Regions from separate parts of the Streptomyces sp. NPDC096048 genome, predicted to be linked through region 3. Evidence: predicted binding sites of a transcription regulator. Region 3 holds the regulator's gene; each other region holds the start of a gene.
The links. The regulator HrcA, encoded in region 3, represses chaperone genes, less so after heat shock. The targets are predictions, from matches to a motif close to TTNGCACTCNGNNNNNCNGAGTGCNAA.

Region 1 (2,268 bases), on a different contig from region 3:
GGCACCGTCGACGATCGTGGTGTCGTCCTTGGTGACGGTGATGCGGCGGGCGGTGCCGAGCACCTCGAGGCCGACCTGGTCGAGCTTGAGGCCGACCTCCTCGGAGATGACCGTGGCGCCGGTGAGGACCGCCATGTCCTGCAGCATCGCCTTGCGGCGGTCGCCGAAGCCGGGGGCCTTGACGGCCACCGCGTTGAAGGTGCCGCGGATCTTGTTGACGACGAGGGTGGAGAGCGCCTCGCCCTCCAGGTCCTCGGCGATGATCAGCAGCGGCTTCGAGGCGCCCGCCTGGATGACCTTCTCCAGCAGCGGCAGCAGGTCCGCGATGGAGGAGATCTTGCCCTGGTTGATGAGGATGTACGGGTCCTCGAGGACGGCCTCCATGCGCTCCTGGTCCGTCACGAAGTACGGCGACAGGTAGCCCTTGTCGAAGGCCATGCCCTCGGTGAAGTCCAGCTCCAGACCGAAGGTGTTGGACTCCTCGACGGTGATGACACCGTCCTTGCCGACCTTGTCCATCGCCTCGGCGATCAGCTCGCCGACCTGCTGGTCCTGGGCGGACAGCGCGGCCACGGCGGCGATGTCGGACTTCTCGTCGATCGGGCGGGCGGTGGCGAGGAGGTCCTCGGACACGGCGGCGACGGCCGCGTCGATGCCCTTCTTCAGCAGCGCCGGGGAGGCACCGGCGGCCACGTTGCGCAGGCCCTCGCGGACCAGCGCCTGGGCCAGCACGGTGGCGGTGGTCGTACCGTCACCCGCGATGTCGTTGGTCTTGGTCGCCACCTCCTTCACCAGCTGGGCGCCGAGGTTCTCGTACGGGTCCTCGATCTCGACCTCGCGGGCGATCGTGACACCGTCGTTGGTGATGGTCGGGGCGCCGAACTTCTTGTCGATGACGACGTTGCGGCCCTTGGGGCCGATCGTCACCTTCACGGTGTCGGCGAGCTTGTTGACGCCGCGCTCGAGGGCGCGACGGGCGTCCTCGTCGAACTTCAGGATCTTCGCCATGGGAGCGTGAGCCCTCTTCCGGAAATTTTGGGGTTATACGGCACTGCGCCCCCGACGCCCGGCTTTTTATGGACGCGGGAGCCAGGGGCGCAGCTGGAAAGCAAGGTGCTTCGGTGAACTACTTCTCGACGATCGCGAGCACGTCGCGGGCCGAGAGGACGAGGTACTCCTCGCCGTTGTACTTCACCTCGGTGCCGCCGTACTTGCTGTAGAGCACGACGTCGCCGACGCTGACGTCGAGCGGAAGACGGTTGCCGTCCTCGAAGCGGCCCGGGCCCACGGCCAGGACGACGCCCTCCTGGGGCTTCTCCTTGGCGGTGTCCGGAATGACCAGGCCCGAAGCCGTGGTCTGCTCGGCGTCGAGCGGCTGGACCACAATGCGGTCCTCGAGCGGCTTGATGGCAACCTTGGAGCTGGTGGTCGTCACGATCCGACCTCCCCCTTCGGAGATCTCACGGGGTTAACTGTCTGAGGTGGCGACCAGGTGGATCCGTCGTCGCGGGTGCCGGACCTGCCCGTCGCGTAGTTGGCACTCTCCAGTGGGGAGTGCCAGGTCCGAGACTATGACCGCGATTAGCACTCGGTCAAGCGGAGTGCCAATGCCGACGGCGCGTCGGGGATATTTCGGCGAAAGCGGGGGCCCGGGGCAGGCCGCCCCGGGCGCCAGGAAGTCAGAGGTAGTCCCCCGGGCGCCCCACTCTCAGAGGTAGTCCCCCAGGCGCCCCACCCTCAGCCCCTGCTCCTCGATCTCCGCCAGCAAACGTTCCGTGCGGGCGCTCAGGCCCGGGCCCGTCGGGTGGTCCGGGGCGACGGACACGACGTCGCCGGGGTGGAGACGGTGCTCGCCGCGGGTGTAGGTCAGGTCGCCGTCGGCGTTCAGGGCCGCCCGCCACAGGACGACCGCCGCGATACCGCAGTCGGCTGCGGCGCGCAGGGTCGTGGTGTCGTACGTGCCGTAGGGCGGGCGGAAGAGGTGGGGGCGGACGCCGAAGCGGGACCTGAGCTTGGTCTGCTGGCCGCAGATCTCGGCGCGCTGGCCCGCGTAGGGCAGACCGCGCAGGGAGCGGTGGTCGAGAGTGTGGTTCTGCAGGCTCGCGCCGACCGAGCGGAGCCGGGCGAAGTGGCCGTAGGCGGGTCCGGCGACGGTGTCGGTGAGGAACAGGGTGACGGGGAGCCGCCGCTCGCGGACCAGGCCGGCGAAGCCCGGGTCCCGCTCGGCGCTGTCGTCGAAGGTGAGGAAGACGACCCGGTCCGTGGTGC
Region 2 (2,268 bases), on a different contig from region 3:
CCGACGGCGCGAACCTCGGTGAGGTCATCGCCGACCTGGAGAAGAACCACACCGGGATCGCCGCCCGTGTCCTGGACGACCAGGGCAAGCTGCGTCGCTTCGTCAACGTCTACGTCAACGACGACGACGTCCGCTTCGAGCAGGGCCTGGAGACCGCGACCCCGGACGGCGTCGGCGTCTCCATCATCCCGGCGGTCGCCGGCGGCTGACCCGGCCCTCGATTACCTCTGGTAATCACGGTAACGCTCAGTTCATCGAATTGCCCCCTCCGTAAGAGAAGCGGAGGGGGCAATTCCATGTGATTGAGCGCGGTAGAGTTGGGGAACGCGCTCCCGATCGAAAGATCGGAAACCCTGAATTCCTGCCGCCCGCCCGACGAGATGTAGCCAAAGTGTGGGTGTGTTTCGCGGCTTTTGTGCCCTTTGTGTGCCCCGACTTGACCCGAATTCAGGCGAATTCGCGCCACATTCCGGACCGGGTTCGTCCAGATTTCTCGTCCGATTGACCTGTTGCAGACGGCAGTTGGGCAGATACATTCAGCCGCGGTCGACGCGTTCCGGCGCACGCCCCCAGTCGTGGGGGGTGAGGTCTGACCCGGGTCCGCGAAGTGCGGATCTGTGCAAGGGCCAGTAATAGGGGAGTTAGGCATGGCTCAGGGCACCGTCAAGTGGTTCAACGCGGAGAAGGGGTACGGCTTCATCGCGGTCGACGGTGGTGCGGATGTTTTCGTCCACTACAGCGCGATTCAGATGGACGGCTACCGCACCCTCGAAGAAGGCCAGCGGGTCGAGTTCGAGATCTCGCAGGGTCAGAAGGGCCCGCAGGCCGACATGGTTCGCCTCAGCGCCTGAGACGCGCGACCACGGCAAGTCAGCGGTCTTCTCCGAAGGGCCCGCACCCCATGGGGTGCGGGCCCTTCGGTCTGCCCGGAACCCGTGCCGATCCCCGAGAGGCGCTTGCACTCGGCAGGGGCGAGTGCTAATCATTGCGTTAGCACTCTGAAGGTGAGAGTGACAACGAAGGACCGGGTCGGTGAGGCCCGCAGGCCGGGTGGGGAAGGAACCGCCAGGCCGGCGAGCCGTCCGTCGCGGGCGCGGGCGCGGTCCGAAGGAATCACCCCCAGTCCTGGAGGGACCACTTCACATGGCCAAGATCATCGCGTTCGACGAGGAGGCGCGGCGCGGCCTCGAGCGCGGCATGAACCAGCTCGCGGACGCCGTCAAGGTGACGCTCGGCCCCAAGGGCCGCAACGTCGTCCTCGAGAAGAAGTGGGGCGCCCCCACGATCACCAACGATGGTGTCTCCATCGCCAAGGAGATCGAGCTCGAGGACCCGTACGAGAAGATCGGCGCCGAGCTGGTCAAGGAAGTCGCCAAGAAGACGGACGACGTCGCCGGTGACGGTACGACCACCGCGACCGTTCTCGCCCAGGCCCTGGTCAAGGAAGGCCTGCGCAACGTCGCCGCCGGTGCCAACCCGATGGCCCTGAAGCGCGGTATCGAGAAGGCCGTCGAGGCCGTCTCCGCCGCCCTGCTGGAGCAGGCGAAGGACGTCGAGACCAAGGAGCAGATCGCCTCCACGGCCTCCATCTCCGCCGCCGACACCCAGATCGGCGAGCTCATCGCCGAGGCCATGGACAAGGTCGGCAAGGAAGGCGTCATCACCGTCGAGGAGTCCCAGACCTTCGGTCTGGAGCTGGAGCTCACCGAGGGTATGCGCTTCGACAAGGGCTACATCTCGGCGTACTTCGCCACCGACATGGAGCGTATGGAGGCGTCGCTCGACGACCCGTACATCCTGATCGCCAACTCCAAGATCGGCAACGTCAAGGACCTGCTGCCGCTCCTGGAGAAGGTCATGCAGTCGGGCAAGCCGCTGCTGATCATCGCCGAGGACGTCGAGGGCGAGGCCCTGTCGACCCTGGTCGTCAACAAGATCCGCGGCACCTTCAAGTCCGTCGCCGTCAAGGCCCCGGGCTTCGGCGACCGCCGCAAGGCGATGCTCCAGGACATCGGCATCCTCACGGGTGGTGAGGTCATCTCCGAGGAGGTCGGCCTCAAGCTGGAGAACGCCACGCTCGACCTCCTGGGCAGCGCGCGCAAGGTCGTCATCACCAAGGACGAGACCACGATCGTGGACGGCGCCGGCTCGGCCGACCAGGTCCAGGGCCGGGTCAACCAGATCCGCGCCGAGATCGAGAACAGCGACTCGGACTACGACCGCGAGAAGCTCCAGGAGCGCCTGGCGAAGCTGGCCGGCGGCGTGGCC
Region 3 (2,268 bases):
CGCCGTCATCGGGATGGTGACCGTGCAGTGCAGGTCGTCGCCGCGCCGCTGGAAGGTCGAGTGGGGCAGCTCGTGGATCTCGACGTACAGGTCGCCGGCGGGGCCGCCGCCGGGGCCGACCTCGCCCTCGCCCGCGAGCTGGATCCGGGTGCCGTTGTCGACGCCGGCCGGGATCTTCACGGTCAGGGTGCGCCGGGAGCGGACCCGGCCGTCGCCCGCGCACTCGGGGCACGGGGTCGGGACCACGGTGCCGAAGCCCTGGCACTGCGGGCAGGGCCGCGAGGTCATGACCTGGCCCAGGAAGGACCGGGTGACCTGCGAGACCTCACCGCGACCGCGGCACATGTCACACGTCTGGGCCGACGTGCCGGGCGCCGCGCCCTCGCCGTTGCAGGTGTTGCAGACGACCGCGGTGTCGACCTGGATGTCCTTGGTCGTGCCGAAGGCCGCCTCGTCCAGCTCGACCTCGATGCGGATCATCGCGTCCTGGCCCCGGCGGGTGCGCGAGCGCGGCCCGCGCTGCGACGCCGTACCGAAGAACGCGTCCATGATGTCCGAGAAGTTCCCGAAGCCACCCGCGCCGAAGCCGCCCGCGCCACCGCCGGCGGCCTGCGAGAGGGGGTCGCCGCCGAGGTCGTAGACCTGCTTCTTCTGCGGGTCCGACAACACCTCGTAGGCGGCGTTGATCTCCTTGAACCGCTCCTGGGTCTTCGGATCGGGGTTGACGTCCGGGTGCAGCTCGCGGGCGAGCCTCCGGAACGCCTTCTTGATCTCGTCCTGGGACGCGTCGCGGCGTACGCCGAGTACGGCGTAGTAGTCCGTGGCCACCTACGACTCCGCCAGGATCTGTCCGACGTACCGTGCCACTGCGCGTACCGCTCCCATCGTTCCCGGGTAGTCCATGCGGGTCGGTCCGACCACGCCGAGCTTGGCAACCGCCTCGCCGCCCGAACCGTAGCCCACCGACACGACGGACGTGGAGTTGAGTCCTTCGTGGGCGTTCTCATGACCGATACGGACGGTCACGCCCGGATCCTTCGCCTCGCCGAGCAGCTTGAGGAGCACGACCTGCTCCTCCAGCGCCTCGAGGACGGGTCGGATCACCAGAGGGAAGTCGTGCCCGAAGCGGGTGAGATTGGCGGTGCCGCCGATCATCAACCGCTCCTCGTTCTCCTCGACCAGCGTCTCCAGGAGGGTGGAGAGCACCGTCGAGACCGTACCGCGGTCCTCGGCCTCGAAGGCCTCCGGCAGCTCCTCCACCAGGCTCGGCACGTCCGAGAAACGGCGCCCGGCGACCCGGCTGTTCAGCCGCGCGCGCAGGTCGGCGAGGGACGCCTCGCCGAACGGCGCCGGGCAGTCGACCATCCGCTGCTCGACCCGGCCGGTGTCCGTGATCAGCACGAGCATCAGGCGCGCGGGCGCCAGCGCGAGCAACTCCACGTGCCGCACGGTCGAGCGGGTCAGCGACGGATACTGCACGACGGCGACCTGCCGGGTCAGCTGCGCGAGCAGCCGCACCGTGCGGGCCACCACGTCGTCGAGGTCGACGGCGCCCTCCAGGAAACTCTGGATGGCACGCCGCTCGGGCGGGGTCATCGGCTTGACGCCGGCCAGCTTGTCGACGAAGAGCCGGTAGCCCTTGTCGGTCGGGATGCGCCCGGCGCTGGTGTGCGGCTGCGCGATGAACCCCTCGTCCTCCAGGGCCGCCATGTCATTGCGCACGGTGGCCGGGGAGACGCCGAGATTGTGCCGCTCGGTGAGCGCCTTGGAGCCCACCGGCTCCTCGGTGCCGACGTAGTCCTGGACGATGGCGCGCAGCACCTGAAGCCTGCGTTCACTGAGCATTCGCGCGCACCTCCAGGATGTCGTCCGCCCGGCGTCTTGCCTGTCTCACTGCCTGTCCTGGCACTCACGGCGTGCGAGTGCCAGACTTCCCCGGCCCAGTGTACGGCCGTGGGGTACGCCCCCGGCAAGGCCGGGGCCACGCCGCCGTGAACGGGGACGTCGCGGCGCTAGCGTCGTCGTCGTGACGGTGACTTGGGAAGACCTGGGATGGGAGCGCGTGGCGGCCGGGGTGGGACGGCGCCGGCTGCCGGTGTGGGACTGCACCGCGGGGCTGGTCGTCGGCGCCGGCGCGGCCCTGATGGTGGACGCGGGGTCGAGCCTCGGTGAGGGCGCCCGGTTGCGCGCGGAGGCGCAGAGGCTCGCCAGTCACCGTGTGACACATCTCGCGCTGACCCACCCGCACTTCGACCACGTCCTCGGCGC

Region 1: groES (co-chaperone GroES) is a predicted target of HrcA. The motif match lies at 1,582-1,608, and genes of this name have one in related genera.
Region 2: groL (chaperonin GroEL) is a predicted target of HrcA. The motif match lies at 956-982, and genes of this name have one in related genera.

The regions. Positions count from the first base shown of each region.
Region 1 covers NZ_JBIWGG010000001.1:287,505-289,772, reverse strand. Annotated here, with positions in the region: gene groL (chaperonin GroEL) at 1-1,008, opposite strand, end outside; gene groES (co-chaperone GroES) at 1,127-1,435, opposite strand; gene ACIQ6R_RS01515 (polysaccharide deacetylase family protein) at 1,709-2,268, opposite strand, start outside.
Region 2 covers NZ_JBIWGG010000006.1:433,509-435,776, reverse strand. Annotated here, with positions in the region: gene ACIQ6R_RS19235 (MoaD/ThiS family protein) at 1-209, shown strand, start outside; gene ACIQ6R_RS19230 (cold-shock protein) at 648-851, shown strand; gene groL (chaperonin GroEL) at 1,144-2,268, shown strand, end outside.
Region 3 covers NZ_JBIWGG010000002.1:178,236-180,503, forward strand. Annotated here, with positions in the region: gene dnaJ (molecular chaperone DnaJ) at 1-828, opposite strand, end outside; gene hrcA (heat-inducible transcriptional repressor HrcA) at 829-1,845, opposite strand; gene ACIQ6R_RS05340 (MBL fold metallo-hydrolase) at 2,027-2,268, shown strand, end outside.